Regions from separate parts of the Micromonospora desertarenae genome, predicted to be linked through region 3. Evidence: riboswitches for the same ligand, from Rfam matches in the RefSeq annotation. Region 3 holds a riboswitch; each other region holds the start of a gene.
The links. Region 3 has a riboswitch for cobalamin ahead of bluB (5,6-dimethylbenzimidazole synthase). Riboswitches for the same ligand answer to the same signal wherever they lie in the genome.
Positions count from the first base shown of each region.

Region 1 (6,956 bases), on a different contig from region 3:
CACGATGGTGATGCTGCGCTTGGCCCGCAGCGCCTCCCGGTGCTCCAGGTACCGCGAGTTGTGGATCAGGTCGCCGCCGAGGCCGGCGCAGGCGTCCGGGAGGTACGGCGGGGTGCCGGTGCCGAGCACCAGGTGCCGGGCCCGGTGGGTGACCGGCCCGTCCGCCGTGTCGGCGTGCACCACGTAGCGGCCGTCGGCCTCGTCGTACTCGACGGCGGTGACGGTGTGCCCGAAGCGCAGGTTCGGCAGCCGCCCGGCGGCCCACCGGCAGTAGTCGTTGTACTCGGCGCGCAGCGGGAAGAAGCTCTCCCGGATGTAGAACGGGTAGAGCCGGCCGGTCTCCTTGAGGTAGTTGAGGAAGGAGTACGGCGAGGTCGGGTCGGCGAGGCTGACCAGGTCGGCGATGAACGGCGTCTGCAACCGGGTCGACTCGAGCAGCATCCCGGGATGCCAGTCGAAGCCGTCGCGGGCCTCCAGGAACACCCCGTCCAGGTCGTCGATCGGTGCGGTCAGGCAGGCCAGGCCGAGGTTGTACGGGCCCAGGCCGACGGCGATGAAGTCGTGGGTCGACATGCGTTTCTCCAAGCGGCGGGGCGTCAGCCGACCGGGCAGGACAGCTCGGCGGCGGAGCTGGTGCGGGCGTACCAGGCGGCGTGCTCGGCGATCAGGTCGAGGACGTGGGCGATGTCGGCCACCGTGGTCTCGGGGTTGAGCAGGGTGAACTTCAGGTAGTGGGCACCGTCCACCTTGGTGCCGGCCACCAGGGCGGCCCCGGAGGCGGCCAGCGCCTCGCGGGCGTGCAGGTTCGCCTCGTCGGCCAGGCTGGGCCCGACGCCGTCCGGGAGGTAGCGGAACACCACGGTGCTCAGCTGTGACCGGGCGGCCACCTGGAAGCGGGGATCGGCGTCGAGCAGGCGCCCCGCCTCGGCGGCGAGGTCGACGACCCGGTCGAAGAGCGCGCCGATGGCGTCCGGGCCCATGATCCGCAGGGTGAGCCAGAGCTTGCACGCGTCGAAGCGGCGGGTGGTCTGGATGCTCTTGTCCACCTGGTTGGGGATGCCCTGCTCGGCGGCGCGGGCGGGATTCAGGTAGTCGGCGTGCCAGGTGGCGTGCCGCAGCATCCGGCCGTCGCGTACCAGCAGGGCGCTGGAGCTGACCGGCTGGAAGAAGGACTTGTGGTAGTCGACCGTCACCGAGTCGGCCCGCTCGATGCCGTGCAGCAGGTGCCGGCGGGTGGGGGAGACCAGCAGGCCGCAGCCGTAGGCCGCGTCGACGTGCAGCCACACCCCGGCCGCCGCGCAGATCTCGGCGATCTGGGTCAGCGGGTCGATGGTGCCGAAGTCGGTGGTGCCGGCGGTGGCCACGACGGCCATCACCACCAGGCCGTCCCGGCGGCAGCGGTCGATCGTCCGGGCGAGTTCGTCGGTGCGCATCCGCCGGCCCGCGTCGGTGGGCACGGTGAGGACCGCGTCGCTGCCCAGACCGAGCAGCTTGGCGGCCTTCTGCACGCTGAAGTGACCGGCGGCGGAGGTGACGATCCGCAGCCGGGCGAGCACCTCCGCCCGGGCCGGGCGGGTCGCGGCCGCGCCGACCACCCGGCGGTACGCCTCCTCGCGGGCCAGCAGCATCGCCTGCAGGTTCGACTGGGTGCCACCGCTGGTGAAGACGCCGTCGGCGGCGGTGCCGAGGCCGATCCGCCCGGCGGTCCACTCGACGAGCCGCCGCTCCATCAGCGTGGCCCCGGCGCTCTGGTCCCAGGTGTCCAGGGAGGAGTTGACAGCGCTGAGCACCGCCTCGCCGAGCAACGCCGGGATCACCACCGGGCAGTTGAGGTGGGCCAGGTAGCGGGGGTGGTGGAACCACACCGCGTCGCGCAGCCAGAGCTCGCTCAGTTCGTCGAGGGCGGCGTCGGTGTCACCCAACGGCCGGTCCAGGTCGACGCCGGCGATCAGGGGAGCCAACGCCTCCGGCGTGACGCCGGTGAACGGCCGGTCCGCGCCGGCCACCCGGTCGGCCACCCGGTCCACGCCCTGGCTCAGCACGCGCTGGTAGCGCGCGACCGAACCGGCGTTGAACAGGTGGGCCCGAGCGGCGGACAGGTCGGGGACGGCCCCGGTCGACGAGCTGTCGAGCGTGCTTCCGGTCAGGCTCATGCAGGTCCTCAGGTCGAGGTGGACATGATGGGCGCGAGCGCCGCAGTTAGGTTAGCCTAACCTAATAGATCGTCAAGTAGGGGGTCGGCGGTTCATCCCACCGGGGTCACGTCGCCCACGACCGGGCGCTGGTCGGCCGTCTCGACCGGGGTCCGCGGCGGGCGGTGCCGCCGCTGGTGCGCGAGGCCGAGCACGACCCCGGCCGCCACCAGGACCACTGACGCGACCGCGACCGCGGGGTAGCCCACCCGTTCGGCGGCCGCCAGCCCGACCGAGGACGCCACGAACGAGCAGACCAACCCGAACGACGACAGCACCGTGAAGTCGGTGCCGCCGGTGTCCGGCCGCGAGTAGTCCATGTTGACCGTGTAGAGCACCACGTTCGCCACCGTGTACGCCGCCAGGAAGCAGCAGAGGGCGGCGACCGTCCCGGCCAGCGGCGCGTGCCCGTTCATCAGTGGCAGCAGCAGCACCGTCGACAGCCCGAGCGCCACCCCGCCGGCCACGAGCACCCAGCTGCGACCGAGGCGCCCGATCCCCAGGCCGGCGAGCAGACCGGCCACGATGGCCGGTGCGCTGGTCACCACCCCGGTCACCACGCCGACCCGGCCCAGCGACCAGCCGGCGTCGACCAGGGCCGGCGTGACCAGCGCGTACGCCATCCCGGCGCCGACGTAGACCAGCGGCACCACACCGAAGGTCCACCACCGGCAACCGGGCTGGCCGAACACCGACAGCAGCGCCCGGTAGGCCGCGCCGACCCGGGGCACCCGGTCGGTGCGCGGGGGCTCCCGGAACCGCCACACCACCAGCAGCCCGACCGCCGTCAGCGCGGCCAGCAGGCCGACCGCCGGCGCCCAGCCGAACCGGTCGTAGACCAGCACGCAGGCGCCGCCGCCGAGCAGGTTGCCGAGGTAGCTGGCGGCGACCTGGATGCCGTTGCCGACGCCCCGGGCCGACTCGGCGAGCAGCCGGACGGCGACCGCGTCCACGGCGATGTCCTGGGTGGCCGAGAAGAAGACGTACGCGGCGCAGATGGCGACGACCGGGCCGAGCCGCTCGGCGGGGCGGGTGAACGGCAGCAGCGCCAGCAGAGCCAGCACCAGGGCGGCCTGGAACACCAGCAACCAGGACCGGTAGTGGCCGCGGTGCCGGGAACCGTAGCGGTCGAGGATCGGCGCCCACAGGAACTTGATCGGCCAGATCAGACCGACGATCTGCAGCAGCGCCAGGGTGTCCAGCGACGTCCCGCCGTCGCGCAGGATGGCGGTCAGCCCGACGGTGATGAAGCCGATGCCGAGGTACTGGGTGACGTACAGCGCGGTGAGCGTGCCGAGACGGCCCTTCATGCGGCGCTCCGGTGGCCGAGCGAGGTGAGCTGACGCATGGCCTCGAGCGTCAGAGCCGCCCAGTTCCGCTTCACGCACCCTCCAGGTAAGGTCAGCCTTCGTTAGGGCAGGTTAGCCTAAGTTGGGCGCTCGACGGAACGCGCGTCGCCCTCCCTCCGATCCGCGATGGCGTCGAGCCTCGTCGATGGCGCGCGGGAGTGCCGCGGCCACGGGGTGACGACGTCGACGGTCAACCGGCAGCACGGCCTCGCCCGTCCGCACCCCGTAGCTAAGGACCCCGCACCATGACATACCAGGAGAAGATCTCCGATCTCGGCGAGTTGTCGCTCGTGACCGTGGACCCCGACCGGCACGCCGACCTGCTGCACGGCTGGGTCACCCAGCCCCGCAACTCGTTCTGGGGGATGGGCACGCACACGGTCGACCAGGTACGCGAGATCTACGCGTTCATCGACAGCCTGCCGACCCACCACGCCTACCTGATCATGGTCGACGGTGAACCGGTCGGGCTCTTCCAGACCTACCAACCGGAGGCGGACCCGGTGGGCGAGCGTTACCCGGTCCAGCCCGGCGACATCGGGATGCACCTGCTGCTCAACCCCGGCCGGCGCTACGCACGCGGCCTGACCACCGCCGTCGGCCCGGCGCTCGCCCGATTCCTGTTCCGTGACCCGGCCGCGCAGCGGATCGTCGTCGAGCCGGACGTGCGCAACCACCTCGCCCTGCGCCGCCTGGAGGCCGAGGGCTTCACCTTCGGCTCCGAGGTCGACATGCCGGACAAGCGCGCCCAGCTCGCCTTCCTGACCCGGGCCCGGTTCGAGGCGGACCACCCGACCCCGGCCTGAACCGCCGTCGGGGCGGTCCCGCACGCCCACCGGTCCGCTCCCGCCACCGCCGCGGCAGTCGAACCGGCTGCGTGGGACACCCACCGCCGAGGGGAGCCGACGACACGAGATGCCGGTCGCGTCGCTGACCGACACCCGTGGCGTCCGCTGTCGGCTTCGTCTCACCGATCGTTCACCCCCGGGCCGCTGCCCGCCGGTCGGGTCCGGCGACCGGCCGGCGGGCCGGCCCGCGCGCCACGAATTCCCAGCTGGCGCCGATGCTCCGGGCACCCGCTCTGACCAGGGCCGCGAGGCGCCGGCCGGCGGACGGCGGGTGCCCGGGCCGGCGGCGGCGGCTTGCCCGCAGGATGACCGACCGATAGCCTCTCGCCGTCAAGGTGCACGGGAAGCCGGTGTGAGACCGGCGCGGCCCTCGCCACTGTGACCGGGTAGCGATCTCCGACGACGCCACTGGGCCCATCCGGGCCCGGGAAGGCCGGAGGGAGCGTTGATCCGGGAGCCAGGAGACCGGCCTTGACGAGTGATCTCATCCACGAGGTGCTGGAGAGGAAGGTCGTTCCATGCATATCGCCGAGGGCTATCTGCCCCCGGTGCAGGCCGCGGCGTGGTTCGCGGTGTCCGCACCGTTCGTCGTCCATGGCAGCCGGACGCTGGTCCGGCAGGTGCGCCGGGATCCGGATTCGAAACTGCTGCTGGGAGCGGCGGGCGCCTTCACGTTCGTGCTGTCCGCGTTGAAGATTCCGTCGGTGACCGGGTCGTGTTCGCACCCCACCGGCACGGGGCTGGGCGCTGTGCTGTTCCGGCCACCGGTGATGAGTGTGCTGGGCGGCATCGTGCTGCTGTTCCAGGCGGTGCTGCTGGCCCACGGCGGGTTGAGCACACTGGGCGCCAACATCTTCTCGATGGCGATCGTCGGCCCGTGGGTCGCCTTCGCCGTCTACGCCCTGGTCCGCCGGGCCGGTGGCGGGATGGACGTGGCAGTGTTCGCCGCCGCGGCGCTGGGTGACCTCGCCACGTACTGCGTCACCAGCGTCCAGTTGGCGCTGGCGTTTCCCGACCCGGCGGCCGGGTTCGTCGCCGCGCTGGCGAAGTTCGGCGGGATCTTCGCCGTGACCCAGATCCCGCTGGCGATCAGCGAAGGGCTGCTCTCCGTGCTGGTGGTACGCCTGCTGACCCGGACCAGCGGGGACGACCTGCGCCGGCTCGGGGTGCTGCGGACGCCGGCGGAGGTACGGGCATGAAGCGCTTCACCCGGACGAACCTGGTGCTGCTGCTCGCGGTGCTGGCCCTGGCGGTGGCGCCGGTGGCACTCGGACTCGGGTCGGGCGACGAGCCCTTCACCGGGGCGGACGCCCTGGCCGAGCAGGCGATCGTGGACGACCACCCGGACTACGAGCCGTGGTTCGCGCCGATCTACGAGCCGCCGTCCGGCGAGGTGGAGTCCGCGCTCTTCGCGCTCCAGGCCGCGCTGGGCGCCGGGTTCCTCGGCTACTACTTCGGGGTCGCCCGGACCCGGCAGCGGCAGCGGAGCACCGCCGCCGAGCAGCCGCGCGAGTAGTGTTCGCGCTCGACGTCGCGGCGCACACCGGTCCCTGGCGGCCGCGGCACCCCGCCGAGAAGGCGCTGCTCTCCCTCGGGCTGCTGGCCTGCGCGGTCGCGCTGCCGCCGTGGCCGGGTGCGGTGCTGTCGGGCGGGGCCGCCGCCACCCTGCTGCTCGGCCCCGCCAGGGTGTCGCCGGCCGTGCTGCTGCGGGCGGCCCGGGTGCCGCTGCTCTTCGTGGCCACCTCGACCGTGCCCCTGCTGGTGACGATGCCGGCGCCGGCCCGGCTGGCGGTCGACCCGGCCGGCCCGGCGCTCGCGGCGCAGACCGCCGGACGGTCGGTGGCGGCGTTGGCCTGCCTGCTGCTGTTCAGCGCCACCACCCCGCTGTCGGAGGTGCTGCCCCGGCTGCACCGGCTGGGGATCCCGGCGGCGGTCACCGAGGTCGCCGCGCTGACGTACCGGATGCTCTTCCTGCTCGTGGACAGCGTGCGCGCGGTCCGGGAGGCGCAGGCGGCGCGGCTCGGCTTCCGGACCTGGCGCACCGCCTACGCGTCCCTCGCCGGGCAGGCGGGTGCGGTGTTCGTCCGGGCGTTCAGCCGCGCGCGGCGGCTCGAGGAGGGGTTGGCGTTGCGCGGATACACCGGATCGCTCGCGGTGCAGGTGGAAGCCCGCCGGATGTCACCGCCGTTCGTGGCGGCCACCGTGGGTTTGCTCGTGACCATCGTCGTCGCCACCGCCGTCGCGGGGTCGCGGTGGTGACCGGCCCGCTGCTGGAGATGGCCGGGGTGCACTACGCCTACCAGCCGGGCCGCCCGGTCCTGACCGGCGTCGACCTGCGCGTCGAGGCGGGCCGGCGGCTGGCTGTGGTCGGGCCCAACGGCGGTGGGAAGACCACCCTGTTCAAGCTGGCGGCCGGCGCGCTGAGGCCCGGCTCCGGGCAGGTCACCGTCGCCGGCCACCGGGTACGGCACACCCGGGCCGGGCTGCGCGCGCTGCGGCAGCAGGTCCAGCTGGTGGTGCAGGACCCGGACGACCAGCTCTTCTCCGCCAGCGTCCGGCAGGACGTC
Region 1 is NZ_JAXCFQ010000013.1:106,791-113,746, reverse strand. Features, by position in the region: gene SM577_RS24590 (lysine N(6)-hydroxylase/L-ornithine N(5)-oxygenase family protein) at 1-573, opposite strand, end outside; gene SM577_RS24585 (pyridoxal phosphate-dependent decarboxylase family protein) at 597-2,153, opposite strand; gene SM577_RS24580 (MFS transporter) at 2,246-3,502, opposite strand; gene SM577_RS24575 (GNAT family N-acetyltransferase) at 3,787-4,347, shown strand; cobalamin riboswitch at 4,706-4,877, shown strand; gene SM577_RS24570 (energy-coupling factor ABC transporter permease) at 4,908-5,588, shown strand; gene SM577_RS24565 (energy-coupling factor ABC transporter substrate-binding protein) at 5,585-5,905, shown strand; gene cbiQ (cobalt ECF transporter T component CbiQ) at 5,905-6,648, shown strand; gene SM577_RS24555 (energy-coupling factor ABC transporter ATP-binding protein) at 6,645-6,956, shown strand, end outside.
Region 1: it holds a riboswitch for cobalamin, as region 3 does, so the genes downstream of both, SM577_RS24570 (energy-coupling factor ABC transporter permease) here and bluB (5,6-dimethylbenzimidazole synthase) in region 3, are expected to answer to the same signal.

Region 2 (6,956 bases), on a different contig from region 3:
GCCGGTGACCCGGCGGGACCGGTCGTCCCAGGTGGGCCGGCAGCCGAGCAGCGCGAGCACCTCGGCGATGTCGTCGCCCTGGGTCCGCATGGCGCTGGTGCCCCAGACGGTGAGCCCGACCGAGCGCGGGTACCCGCCGGTGTCGGCGAGGTGCCGGGCGAGCAGCGAGTCGGCGAGCGCCACGCCGACGTCCCAGGCGTTGCGGCTGGGGATCGCCTTCGGGTCGACGGAGTAGAAGTTCCGCCCGGTGGGCAGCACGTTGACCAGGCCGCGGGTGGGCGAGCCGGACGGGCCGGGCGGCACGAACCGGCCGTCGAGCGCGGCCAGCGTGTGCGCCAGTTCGTCGGTGGTCCGCTCCAGCCGGGGCACCAGTTCGGTGGCGGCGAAGCGGAGCACCGCGGCGGCGTCCGGGACGGCCCGGCCGGTGACCTCCTCGACCACCGCGTCGACCTTGTCGGGCGCCCAGCCGAGGGTCTCCATGCCGACCACCAGCCGCCGGGCGAGCGCCTCGATCAGGTCCACCGCGTCGGCGGCGGTGCCGGCCGGCCCGTCGACGGTGTCGCTCAGCGCCTCCGGCGCGGTCAGCCGCTCCCCGGGCGCGGCGAGCAGCGCCTGCTCGTCCAGCCCGTACGCGGCGGCGAGCGCCTGCCGCAGGCCGGGCAGCGCGTACCGGCCACCCCAGACCTGCGGGGCGCGCAGCACGGCGAGGACGAGGTTCACCCGCGGCTCGCCGGTGGGCGCGGCGGCGAGAACGTGCAGCCCGTCGCGGATCTGCACGTCCTTGACCTCGCACAGGTAGCCGTCGAGGTGCAGCACGAAGTCGTCGAAGTCGTCCTCGCCGGGCATCTGCTCGGTGTGCAGGTCGTGGTGCAGCTCGGCGGCGCGCACCAGCGCCCAGATCTGGGCCCGCACGGTGGGCACCTTGGCCGGGTCGAGGGCCTGCACGGTGGCGTACTCGTCGAGCAGCTGCTCCAGCCGGGCCAGGTCGCCGTACGTCTCGGCGCGGGCCATCGGCGGCACCAGGTGGTCCACGACCACGGCGTGCGCGCGGCGCTTGGCCTGGGTGCCCTCGCCGGGGTCGTTGACGATGAACGGGTAGACCAGCGGCAGGTCGCCGAGGACGGCGTCCGGGGCGCAGCCGGCGGCCAGCCCGAGTCCCTTGCCGGGCAGCCATTCCAGGGTGCCGTGCTTGCCCAGGTGCACCACCGCGTCGGCGCCGAAGCCGCCGTCGGCGACCGGCGCGGCCAGCCACCGGTACGCGGCCAGGTAGTGGTGGCTGGGCGGCAGGTCCGGGTCGTGGTAGATGGCGATCGGGTTCTCCCCGAAGCCGCGCGGCGGCTGGATGAGCAGCACGACGTTGCCGAACCGCAGCCCGGCCAGCACGATGTCCCCGCCGTCGGTGTAGAGCTCGCCGGGGGGCTCGCCCCAGTGCTCACGCATCCGTTCGCGCAGCTCGGCGGGCAGCTGGTCGAACCAGCGGCGGTAGCGGTCGCCGGGCACCCGGGCGGGCGCGGCGGCGAGCTGCTCGGGGGTGAGCCACTCGACGTCGTGCCCGCCGGCGGCGATGAGGGCGTGGATGAGCGCGTCCCCGTCGTCGGGCACACGGGCGTCGCCGAGGTGGTAGCCGGCCTCGGCGAGCGCGCCGAGCAGCCGGACCGCCGAGGCGGGGGTGTCCAGCCCGACCGCGTTGCCGACCCGGGAGTGCTTCGTCGGGTATGAGCTGAGCACCACCGCGACCCGCTTCCGCGCGTTCGGCAGCCGCCGCAGCCGGGCCTGCCGCACCGCGACGCCGGCGACCCGGGCGGCGCGTTCCGGGTCGGCGACGTAGCCCGAGAGCCCGTCGGCGTCGATCCGCTTGAACGAGAACGGCACGCTGATGATGCGGCCGTCGAACTCGGGGACGGCCACCTGCATGGCGGCGTCCAGCGGGGACAGTCCGGCGTCGCTGCCGGCCCACTGCTCCCGGGTGCTGGTCAGGCAGAGCGCCTGGATCACCGGCACGTCGAGGGCGGCGAGCGCGCCCACGTCCCAGGCGTCCTCGTCGCCGCCGCCGGAGGCGTCCGCGGCGACCGTGCCGCCGGCGGCGAGCACGGTGACCAGCAGGGCGTCGCAGCCGGCGAAGAGGCCCAGCGGCCCGGCGCCCGAGGTGAGCCCGCGCAGCGAGCCGCAGAAGATCGGCAGCGGGTTGCCACCGGCGGCGTCGACCGCGGCGGCCAGGGTGTCCACGAAGGCGGTGTTCCCGGCGAGGGCGTGCGCCCGGTAGAAGACGATGCCGACGGTCGGCCGGTCCGGGTCGGCGGGGTGCTCGCCGTGCACGCCGTAGGCCGGGGTGGGCGCGGGCGGGGCGAAGCCCTCGCCGGTGAGCAGCACCGTGTCGGAGAGGAACCGGGCCAGCTGGGCGAGGTTGGCCGGCCCGCCCTCGACCAGGTAGGCCAGCGCCTCGGTGGCCACTCCGGACGGCACGGTGGAGGCGGCCATCAGCTCCGCGTCCGGCACCGCCTCGCCGCCGAGCACCACCGTGGGCACGCCGGAGGCGAGCACCGTGGCCAGCCCGTCCGGCCACGCCTGCCGGCCGCCGAGCAGGCGTACGACCGCGAGGTGGACGCCGTCGAGCAGCGCGGGCACGGCGTCGGCGGCGACCCGGGCCGGGTTGGCCAGCCGGTAGTCGGCGCCGCTGGCCCGGGCGGCGAGCAGGTCGGTGTCGGCGGTGGAGAGCAGCAGGATGCGCACGAATGGCTCCGGAGAGTGACGCCCACCCGGTCGACGGAGGCGGCCGGGCGCGGCGGGACGGGTGCTGGTTCAGCGGACGGGCGGCGCCGGCGGCCGGCTCACCGGCGGCGGGCCGGTGCCGGGACGCGGCAGGGTGCGGAACTCAGCGGTGAACGACGGTGCGGCGGCCCGCGGCGGGCGCGGCGGCGCGGCGGCTCAAGGCGGCGGGTGCGCTGGCGCGGCCGGGCCGGGTACGGCGGCCGCCGCCGACGATGGAGACGCGGTGCGTCATCGGGTCCTCCTCGGGTGTCCACGCCCTGGGGTCAACTCCCGACGGCCGAAGTATCCTGGCTCCCGGATCGACGCTCACCCCCGGCCTTCCAACCGCGCACGCACGGCCGTGACTCACGAGGGGGGATCGCTCCCCGGTGACAGTGGCGGGACCGCGCCGGAATCGCACCGGCTTCCTTCACTGCCGTCAGGCCGGGAATGCTGCCACACCCGCCGGGTACCGGTCAACGCGCCCTCGCCGCCCCGCGTCGCCCTGCGCCGCCGTCGAACCGCTCCGATCCGCGCGGAGCCGCATCGCTCCACCACCCGGGCTCTGCGTCAACCCACGCAACGGTTCCCGCCCGCTGAGGCCGCGTGGGTTGACGCCGGGCAGAGGGCACGCGGAGGGGGATGCCGGCGGCGCGGCCGACGTGCCGGGAGCCCGATCTCCGGCGGGGTTTAGGATCTTGGCGGACAGCCGTTTTCCGCACCCGTCCGAGGAGGTGTCGCGATGATCGACATGAGGTTCGAGCACCTCGCCGGGCGAGTCTGGCTCTGCCCCGGCGACCCCGATCCGGCGGCCGTACAGGCCGGCGTCGCGCTGGTCGCCGACGACCGGGGCAGCGTGCTGATCGACGCCGGGCAGAGCCCCGCGCACGCCCGGGAGATCCAGGCCGCGCTGCGCGCCGCCGGGCTGCCGGCGCCGCGCTGGCTGGTCTACACCCACCACCACTGGGACCACGTCTGGGGCGCCTGCGCCTGGCCGGACGTGGAGATCGTGGGACACGTCGCCGGCGAGCGGCTGCTGCGCGAGGAGGCGGCCCGGCCGTGGAGCCACCGGTACCTGCGCGAGCAGGTGCGGGCCAATCCGCGGCTCGGCCCCAGCTTCCGGGCCCGGGCGTTGGCCGTCGACTCGTGGGAGGGCTTCGCGGTGCTGCCGCCCACCCGGACCTTCACCGACGAGCTGGAGCTGCCGGTGGGCGTACGGGTGCGGCACGTCGGGGGCGGACACGCACCGGACTCCACCGTGGTGACCGTGCCGGACTCGGGGGTGCTGCTGCTCGGCGACGCCTACTACCCGCCGCCGGCACACCTGCGCACCCCGGCGGACCGGCCCGACCTGGGCCTGGTACGCCGGCTGCTGAGCGACGACGTCCAGTGGTACGTGGCGAGCCACCAGCCGCCGATGACGCTGGACGAGGCGCGCGCGGCGGTCGCCGCCGAGGCGTGAACCCGCCCTCGTCCGGTCAGCGGGCGCGCCGCTCCGGGTGGGCCCGGTTCCAGGCGCGCATCCGCTCCGGGTAGCCGGTGCGGGCCGCCTCGTACAGCGGCACCGCGTGCTTGCGGGCGATCGCGCCGGCGGCCCGCGGGGTGCCGGTCCGGCGGCGGATCCACTCGCCGTCGTGGGCGATCGCCACCACCGTGGTGTCCGTCGCCGTGGTCTCCGGTTCCAGGTAGAACTCCACGCCCCGGCGGCTGGTCACGAACGCCTCCAGCGCCGCCAGGTCCTCGCGGGTCGCCTCCCGGTCGAGTTTCGTCACCGCTCCCTCGGCGGCCCGCGGCCGCCGGCTGAACCAGCCCATGCCCCGCTCCTCTCCTCGCCCTCCCAGTGCACCACCCCTGCCTGGCAACCCCCTGGACACTCCCTGAGAGCCCCCTGCGCGGCGAACCGGGGATCGTCCGCCGGAAGGTGGGCGTCGACGACCACCTGCTGAGCGATCGTGGTGACCACCGTCGCGGGTCAGCGGGACGGGGGGCGGAGGGCGGGGACCAGGGCGAGGGTGGGCACCAGGAGCAGCGGCACCACCAGCAGGGCCTGCAGCGTGCCGACCCGGTCGCCGAGCATCCCGAGCAGCGGCGGCCCGCCGAGGAACGCGGTGTAGCCGATCACCGCGACCACGCTGACCCGGGCCGGGGCCCGCTCCTCGTCGTCGGCGGCCGCGCTCATCCCGACCGGGAAGCCGAGCGAGGCGCCGACGCCCCAGAGCGCGACGCCGGCGATCGCCACCGGCCCCGATCCGGCCAGCACCGCCGTGGCGGCGCCGACGGTGGCGAGCAGGATGGTGGCGACCAGCACCCGCACCCGACCCCACCGGTCCAGCGCCAGGGTGCCGACCGTCCGGCCCAGTGTCATGCCGACCACGAAGACGCCGAAGACCGCCGCGCCGGCCGCCTCGCTGAGGCCGTGGCCGTCGACGAAGGCGACCGCCAGCCAGTCGTTGGCGCTGCCCTCGGCGAACGCCATCACCAGCACCAGCAGGCCGACCAGCAGGGTGCGCGGCTCCCGCCAGGCGGCCAGCAGGTCCCGCCGGCGGCGGGCCGGAGCCGGGGCCGTCGTGCTCTCCGCCACCGGCAGGAACGACCGGGCGGCCAGCACGGTGCCGACCAGCACCACCACGGCGATCGCGGTCAGGTGGGCGGCGATCGGCAGGCCGAGGCGGGCGGCTCCGGCGCCGAGCGCCGCGCCGGCCACCGAGCCGAGACTCCAGGCCGCGTGGAAGCGGGGCATGACGGTACGCCCGAGCCGTCGTTCCACGGCCGCGCCCTCGACGTTCATCGCCACGTCACAGGTGCCGGAGCCGTAGCCGAGCGCGAAGAGACCGACCGCCACCCCGATCAGCGAGCCGGCGAGGCCGGCGAACCCGGCCAGGGTGAGGCCGGCCGCGACGAGCAGGGTGGAGGCGGCCACCGTCCGGGACGTACCGAGACGCTGGGCCACCAGGCCGGCGGTGGGCATGGCGAGCAGCGCGCCGGCGGAGATCGCGAGCAGCAGCAGCCCGAGCCGGCCGGCGCTGAGCCCGAGCGCCTCGCGGACCGCCGGCACCCGGCCGAACCAGGTGGCCACGGCCAGGCCGTTGAGGGCGAACACCACGGCCACGCCGGTACGGGCGGCGAGCACCGATCGGGGCACGGCCGGGGCCGGTGCGGCGGGTGGGGCGGTGGCGGGACTCACGGCGGGTTTCCTTCCGGTGGACGCACTTCCCCTCGATCGCACACCTGAGAGCGTTCTCACCACAACCCGGTGCCACCCCTTACCCACCGGCCCCGTGGCGCGGGATGATGCGGTGGGGACCGCCGGCGGGCGGCCGACCACGGGGAGGACAGCGATGACGACGGCACGCCGACCACCGACCCTCCAGGACGTCGCCGCGGCGGCCGGGGTCTCCCGGGCCACCGCCTCGCGGGTGCTCGCCGGCACCGGCTACGCCGCGCCGGTCACCCGCGACCGGGTCAACGCGGCCGCCGACCGGCTCGGGTACGCGCCGAACCTCGCCGCCCGGGCGCTGGTCCGGGGCAGCGGCGTGCGGCTGGTGGTCGTGGTGGCGGGCGCCGACGCCAGCGTCCTCGACGACCCGTACGTCGACCGGGTGGTCGGCGCGGCGGCGCGGGTCTGCGCGCCGTACGGGTTGGGGGTGGTGCTGCACTGGTTGCCGACCCGGGAGCCGGCCGGGCTGCGCCGGCTGGCCGAGGACCGCAGCGTGGGCGGGCTGGTCCTGGTCAACACCACCGAGGCGATGCTCGCCGCGATCCCCCGGGCGCTGCGCGGCCGGGTGGCCTCGATCGGCATCGGCTCCGCCCTGGTGCCCTCGTTCGACGTGGACAACGGCGGTGGCACGGCGGCCACGGTCCGCCACCTGTACGCCACCGGGCGCCGCCGCATCGCCATGGTGACCGGCCCGCGCTGGCTCTCCTGCGCCGGCCGCTCGGTCGGGGCGTACCAGCAGGTGATGCGGGACGCGGGGCTGCCGGTGCGGCTGGTGCCCGGCGACTTCACCGCGAGCCGGGGCCGGACGGCGGCCGGTGAGGTGCTGGCGCGCTGGCCGGACACCGACGCGATCGTCGGGATCAGCGACGCCACCGCGCTCGGGGTGATCGACCGGCTGCGCGGCGACGGCGTCGGCGTGCCCGGCGACGTCGCCGTGACCGGCTTCGACGACATCCCGCTCGCCGCGATGACCACGCCCGCGTTGACCACC
Region 2 is NZ_JAXCFQ010000008.1:169,470-176,425, forward strand. Features, by position in the region: gene cobN (cobaltochelatase subunit CobN) at 1-2,730, opposite strand, end outside; cobalamin riboswitch at 3,050-3,179, opposite strand; gene SM577_RS18590 (MBL fold metallo-hydrolase) at 3,491-4,210, shown strand; gene SM577_RS18595 (hypothetical protein) at 4,227-4,562, opposite strand; gene SM577_RS18600 (MFS transporter) at 4,721-5,932, opposite strand; gene SM577_RS18605 (LacI family DNA-binding transcriptional regulator) at 6,087-6,956, shown strand, end outside.
Region 2: it holds a riboswitch for cobalamin, as region 3 does, so the genes downstream of both, cobN (cobaltochelatase subunit CobN) here and bluB (5,6-dimethylbenzimidazole synthase) in region 3, are expected to answer to the same signal.

Region 3 (6,956 bases):
CGAGCTGCGCCGCGACGGTGAGCGCGGCGACAGCCCGGTGCCCACCGCGGTGATCATCTTCGGCCTGGTCTTCGTGGCCACGGTGGTCACCGGGGTGGCACTGGCCAAGGCCAACGACTGGATGAACGCCATCCCGGGCCACAAGAACCCGCAGTAACTCGATGCGTCACGCGGCTTTCTCCAGCGGGCGCCGGGCGGTCGCCCCCACCGCCCGGCGCCCGCGCCCGCCCGCGGACCGCGGGGCCAACCCGGTGGAGCTGGCCGTGGTGCTGCCGCTCATCCTGGTGCTGCTCTTCGCCTCCATCCAGGTCGCTGTCTGGTTCGTCGCCCGGTCCACCGCGCTCAACGCGGCGCAGAGCGCTGTCAACGCGCAGCGGCTGCACCAGGCGCCGCCCGGCGCCGGGGAGGCGCGGGCCACCCGTTTCCTGCGGTCCGCCGGCGACTGGCTGGTCGGCTGGGACGACCCCGGGCCGAGCTGCGTCACCGGCGCCACCGAGGTGACCTGCACGGTGCGCGGGCGCTCCCTGTCGGTGATCCCCGGCGTCGACTTCCCGGTGCGGCAGACCGCGCACGGGACGGTGGAACGGTGGACCGAGCCGTGAGCCGTACCGCCGAGCGGGGCTCGGTCTCGATCGAGGTGGCGGTGCTGGCGCCGGCCTTCATCGCGCTCATCGTGCTGGCCGGGGTGGCCGGGCGTACCGCGGTGGCGGCCGAGGCGATCGACGCCGCCGCGCACGACGCCGCCCGGGCCGCGTCGATCTCCCGCGATCCGGCGACCGCGCGGCGCGCGGCGCGGGACGCGGCCCGCCGGCAACTGGACTGGCGTGGCCTGGACTGCGCCGGCACGCCGGAGGTCACCTTCAGCGGTTCGGTACGCGGAAGGCCGTCCACGTTCGACGCGGCGTTCCGCAGCCCGGTCGGACAGGACGCGACAGTCACCGTCCAGGTGGCCTGCACTGTCTCGTTCCGGGACATCCAGCTCGCGGCGCTGCCCGGGATGCCCGCCGGGAACCGGGTCGCGGCGAGCTTCACCTCGCCGCTGGACCGCTACCGGAGCCGGGGATGACCCGCCGGGCCGCCGCGTCCGACACCGGCCGGGTGAGCGTCTTCCTCGCCGTGACGATGGTCGGCGTCCTGGCGATCATCGGTCTGGCCGTCGACGGCGCCGGGCAGCTGCGCACCCTCCAGCGCGCCGACAACCTGGCCGCCGAGGCGGCCCGGACGGGCGGCCAGGCCATCGACCGGGCCACCGCGATCGAGGGCGGACCGAAGCGGATCAACCAGCCGCAGGCGCGCCGGGCGATCGCCGACTACCTGGCCGCGGCCGGGGCGACCCGGCACACGGTGAGCTTCCCGACCGTCGACGGCGAGACCGTCGTCCGGGTCGAGGTCACCGTCACCTACCGCAGATCCATGCTCGGCCTCTTCGGCTTCGACGACACCGTCACCGTCTCCGGGGAGGCCACCGCGCGGGCGCTCACCCGCGCGCCGTAGGGAAGGAAGGCAGCCATGGCCGCATCGGGTCGCTCCGCCCTCCGGCGGACCGGACGGGTCCTGACCGGGTTCGCCGCGCTCGTCGTGCTCTGCGCGGTGGTGGTCGGCGGGCCGGTGGCGCTGCTCGCCCTCGCCGGCAACCCGCTGCCCGACCACGTGCCCACGGTCGCCGAGATCGGCGCCACCCTGACCAGCCGCGACGACGGCCGGCTCTTCCTGCGGGCGCTGGCCTTGGCCGGCTGGTTCGGCTGGGCCACCTTCACCCTCTCGGTGCTGGTCGAGCTGGCAGCGCAGGCGCTACGCCGGCCGGCGCCCCGGCTGCCCGGGATGAGCCGCCAGCAGCGCGCGGCGGCCGCGCTGGTCGGGTCGGTCGCGCTGATCGTCGCCGCCGCCCCGGCGGCGAGCGCCGCCACCGCCACCATGCAGCCGTACGCCCAGCCGGCCGCGGTCGCGCCGCTGGTACCGGCATCGGTCCCGCCCTCGGCGCCCGAAGCGGCCTGGTACTCGATCGCGTCGCCCGCGCTGCCACCCGGCGCGAGCGAGTCGGGCGCGCTGCCGCCCGGCGCGGGCGGGTCGGGTGCGGGCGGGTCGGGGAGCCGCGCGCCGGTCGCCGGCGCGCCCGTCTACCGGGTGGCGAAGGGGGACTACCTCGGCGCCGTCGCCGAGCGCTACCTGGGCGAGTTCGCCGACTACCGGGAGCTGGCCCGGCTCAACCGGCTGGACGACCCGGACCGGATCCGCCCCGGCCAGTTGCTGAAGCTGCCAGCGCAGGCCAGCGACCGGGGCGCCCGTCCGCACGCCACCGGCCGACTGGTCGCCCGCCCGACCCGCCCCGGCCACCCGACCCCAGGTCAGGTCGCACCGGGCCAGCCGAACCCCGGCCAGGCCGGCGCGGGCCAGCAGACCGCGGCCCCGACCACGCCCGGTCGGGCGACCCAGGGGAAGGCCGGCTCCGACCGGGCCGCGCCGGGGTCGGCGGAGACGACGCGGGAACGGCCGGGCGTGGCGCCGCCGGCGGCCGAGGCTCCCGGCGGCGCTCCGGTGACGGTCGGGGCGGCCCGGGCGGGTGAGCCGGACCGGATGAACCGGCCGCTGGCGGTCTCCGCCGTGCTCGCCGTGGCCAGCATCGTCGGCGCCCAGATCGGCGCGGTCCTCGGGCTGCGGCGCCGCCCGGCCACCGGACGCGGCCGGACCGGGGCGCAGGCGAGCGCCGGAGAACTCCCGGTGGGTCGGCACCGCCGCGACTAGCCGGCCGAGCCGACGCAGCCGCCGTCCCGACGACCGCGCCCAGCACCGACCTGAGCGCCCGACAACCCAGCGCCGACACGTCAGAGACCGACCCCCGACCGGACCGGACAGGCAGACCGTCACCGACGGTCACCTCGGACCCGGCAGTACATCCAGAAGAGCGTGATGACTCTGCGGCAGCGGCCCGCTCGGGCGGCGGCGCGCCGACCTACCGCCGCGCGACCTCACCACCCGCGTCGCGGGTCAGGGGAGGCGGGCCTCCAGCACGCCCTCGCGGATCCGGGTCTGCAGGATCTGCTGGTCGTTGCCGGACGGGCCGTGCACGACCTCGCCGCCGTTGAGCCGGAACGTGCTGCCGTGCCACGGGCAGACCACGCACTCGTGCCCGTCGACCACCTGCACCTCACCCTGGCCGAGCGGGCCGCTCTGGTGGGGGCAGCGCTCCAGCATCACCGTGACGTCGTCGTCGTGCCGGTAGAGGATCACCGACACGTCGTCGATCTCCCGGGTGATCAGTTGGCGCTGCGGCAGGGCCGCCATGTCGCCCAGCGGGTGCCAGCCGCCGCTCATCCGGTGCATCTCGGAGATGCTCTGGTTGACCTGCGCGCCCTGCTTGTACGCCAGGTGCCCGCCGATGTAGGCGCCCATGCTGGCCGCGCTGAGCCCCATCATGCCGAGGGCCCGGCCGAGCCCGTGCCGCCCGCGCAGGCGCGCGCTCACCGAGCCGGCGTAGAAGGCCAGGGCGACGGTGTTGGACGCGGCGTGCACCAGGCCCACCCGGCGCTGGTCGGGGGCGAGCGCGGCCCAGTCGTTGAGGCCGGCGACCGCCGCCGGCAGGGCGCTCACCGTGCCCAGCGTGGTGAGCGTGGTGGCCGCCCGCTGCTGCCCGGGCAGCACGTCCAGCACCGCCGCGCTGATCCAGGCGCCCACCGGCACCTGCACCATCGCCGGGTGCAGCGGATGGCCCAGCCACACCCCGTGCAGCAGGTCGCGGACCCGCTGCGGCCGCAGCGTCGCCTGCACCGCACGCTGCAACCGGTCACCCACCCGGTCCAGCCGGGTGTTCTGTTCGATCTTCGTCAACAGTGCTCGCACCCGTACCGACTTCCCGGCGTTCGCGGTCGCAAACCGGTCGGCGGTGACGGATCCGCCGCGGTGCGTGGCGACCGGGCGACGGCCCGGTCCGGGATCACCGGGCCGGTTCCGCCCAGCGGTCCTGGTGGACGGCGTCGGCCAGCGGCCGCTTCTGCCGCCAGCCGTGCCGGGCCAGGTCGGGCACGGACTCGAGGTGGGTGACCGGGCCCAGGCAGAGCCAGGCCACCGGCCGGATGCCGGGCGGGATCCCCAGCAGGTCGGCCAGCCACGGCTCCCGGTAGAAGGACACCCAACCGACGCCGAGTCCCTCGGCCGTGGCGGCCAGCCAGAGGTTCTGGATGGCCAGGCAGACCGAGTAGAGCCCGGTGTCGGCGATGGCGTGGCGGCCCAGCACGGCCGGGCCGCCCCGGGCCGGGTCGTAGGTGACCACGATCGACAGGGTCGACTCCAGCACGCCGTCGATCTTGATGCGGGCGAACGTCTCGGCCGCCGCGCCGTCCAGCGTGGCGGCGAACGTCTCCCGCTCGGTGCGTACGTGGTCGTGGAAGCGGCGCCGCAGCTCGGGGTCGCGGACCACGACGAAGTCCCAGGGCTGGGAGTAGCCGACGCTCGGCGCGGCGTGCGCCGCGGTGAGGATCCGGTGCAGCACCTCCTCGGGCACCGGCGCGCCGGTGAACTGGGCGCGCACGTCCCGGCGGCGGTGGATGACGTCGTACAGCTCGGTGTTCAGGGCAGGCTCCCGCTGCGCTCGGCCCACGCCCCGGCGTGGGCACCGGACGCGAGGCCGGTCTTCGGACTCCCGGATCGACGCCTGGCCGCCCGCCTTCCCGGCCGTCGGGCCAGTGGCTGCGCTGCTGCGCGTGGACGGTGGCTCCCCGGTCACCGCGGCGGGCCCGTGCCGGATTTCCACCGGCTTCCCGATTCTCCCCGCTCGCGCGGGGCACCTCGCATGATCGTGCCGTCGGTGATGCTAGCCCCGCGCCCGGTCGCCGGACACCCGGGCGGGTGGTAATCCGGTCGCGGGCCGGAGCCCCACAACCACTGTGGTTCCTGAGTGGTCGGGGCCGCGCTCGGCGCGACCGTGGTGCGAAGGGACGGAGCCCGAGACCACTGACGGTCACCCCCTGGCGTGCCGGCACCGCCGGGGGCATGCTGTGCCGATGGGCGTACGGGTCGAGCGGGACGGGCCGGTGACCACGGTGATCCTGGACCGGCCGGCGGCGCGCAACGCCGTCGACGGGCCGACCGCCCGGGCACTGGCCGACGCGTTCCGGGCCTTCGACGCCGATCCCGACGCGGCGGTGGCCGTGCTCTGGGGCGCCGGCGGCACGTTCTGCTCCGGGGCCGACCTGAAGGCGATCGGCACGCCCAGCGGCAACCGGGTCGAGGCGGAGGGCGACGGCCCGATGGGCCCGACCCGGCTGACCCTGACCAAGCCGGTGATCGCCGCCATCTCCGGGTACGCGGTGGCCGGCGGGCTGGAGCTGGCGCTCTGGTGCGACCTGCGGGTGGCCGAGTCCGACGCGGTGCTCGGGGTGTTCTGCCGGCGGTGGGGGGTGCCGTTGATCGACGGCGGGACGGTCCGGCTGCCCCGGCTGGTCGGCGAGAGCCGGGCGATGGACCTGATCCTCACCGGCCGGCCGGTACCGGCCGACGAGGCGTACGCCATGGGGTTGGTGAACCGGCTGGTCGCGCCGGGTGAGGCGCGGGCGGCGGCCGAGCGGCTGGCCGCCGAGATCGCCCGGCACCCGCAGACCTGCCTGCGCAACGACCGGGCCTCGGTGCTGGCCGGCGCGGGCCTGCCGGAGCCGGCGGCGCTCGCCACCGAGCTGGCGTACGGGATGGACTCGCTGGCCGCCGACGCGGCGGCCGGGGCGGCCCGGTTCACTGCCGGCGCCGGCCGGCACGGCGCCCCGGCCGACTGACGCCGCGACCGCATCGGAGCCGAGGGACGGGCGCCGCCGGGAGGCTGGTCCTCCCGGCGGCGCCCGATCCGGTGCCGCTCAGCTGCGGTTGATGGTGAAGGTGGAGGTGGTGTTGCGGATGTCCTGCCAGTTGTCGGTCAGCCGCAGGTTCACGAAGGTGGCCGAGCCGACGGCCGGGCCCTGACCCTGCTCCGGCATCTCGTTGACCCAGATGCCGAAGCCCGACTTGGCGTCGAACGCGTCACCGCTGCGCCGGGCCCCCGAGATCGACACGTTGGTGAAGACCGTGTCGGTGATCGGGTTCTCCGGCTGGCCCCCGTTGTACTTCGTCTGGAACATGATCCCGGAGTACGTGGGGTCGACGATGTCCACGTCCGAGACGCGGATGCCGCGGAACTCCTTCGACGCCGAGAAGACCCAGATCGCCGGGAAGGTCTGCGCACCCCAGAAGTGACCGCCGGCCCGGATCAGCGAGATGTTCTGGAACTGGGTCGGCGGGCTGGCGCCGAACCCGATGAACGGGTAGCCGAAGTCCAGCGAGCTGATCGTGATGCCGGAGTACGTCAGCATGTCCGCGATGTAGAGGTTGCGGAAGATGTTGTCGTAGCCGCCGTACACGGCGATCCCGGCCGCCCGCCAGGTGAGCGTGGCGGTCAGGTTCTCGAAGACGTTGCCGTGGTTGGCCGTGGACCCGCCCTGGTCGACGGCCGAGAAGAGGGCGAACGCGTCGTCGCCGTTGGACCGGCCCTCGGAGTTGCTGACCAGGTTGTTGGTGCTGCCGTTGGTCATGTTGACGGCGTCGGCGAAGGTGTTCCGGAAGCGGCTGTTGGTGATCTTCAGGCCGCTGACGCTCACCCCCCAGTACGCGCAGACGGTGTGCTCGACCCAGACGTTGTCCAGCGTCAGGTTGTCGACGTCGCGCAGCTCGCCCCAGACCTTGCCGGGGCCGTCGATGCGGTTGGTGTAGTTGCCGAAGAAGGCCAGGTGCTCGAAGGACGACCCGCTGGCCGAGGACTCCACCCGGAAGCCGGCGTCGGTGTTCTGCTGGCCGACCGGCGTCTGGAAGCGGGTGAACCACATGCCCGCGCCGACCACCTTGACCGCCTTGCCGTAGACCTGGAACTTCTGCGCTGTCTCGTACGTGCCGGCCGGCAGGTAGACGCCGATCAGGTTGCCGGTGGTGTCCATCCGGAC
Region 3 is NZ_JAXCFQ010000004.1:142,238-149,193, reverse strand. Features, by position in the region: gene SM577_RS09440 (hypothetical protein) at 1-157, shown strand, start outside; gene SM577_RS09435 (TadE/TadG family type IV pilus assembly protein) at 162-602, shown strand; gene SM577_RS09430 (TadE/TadG family type IV pilus assembly protein) at 587-1,066, shown strand; gene SM577_RS09425 (pilus assembly protein TadG-related protein) at 1,063-1,494, shown strand; gene SM577_RS09420 (LysM peptidoglycan-binding domain-containing protein) at 1,510-2,742, shown strand; gene SM577_RS09415 (Rieske (2Fe-2S) protein) at 2,986-3,837, opposite strand; gene bluB (5,6-dimethylbenzimidazole synthase) at 3,932-4,567, opposite strand; cobalamin riboswitch at 4,603-4,795, opposite strand; gene SM577_RS09405 (crotonase/enoyl-CoA hydratase family protein) at 4,998-5,762, shown strand; gene SM577_RS09400 (discoidin domain-containing protein) at 5,841-6,956, opposite strand, start outside.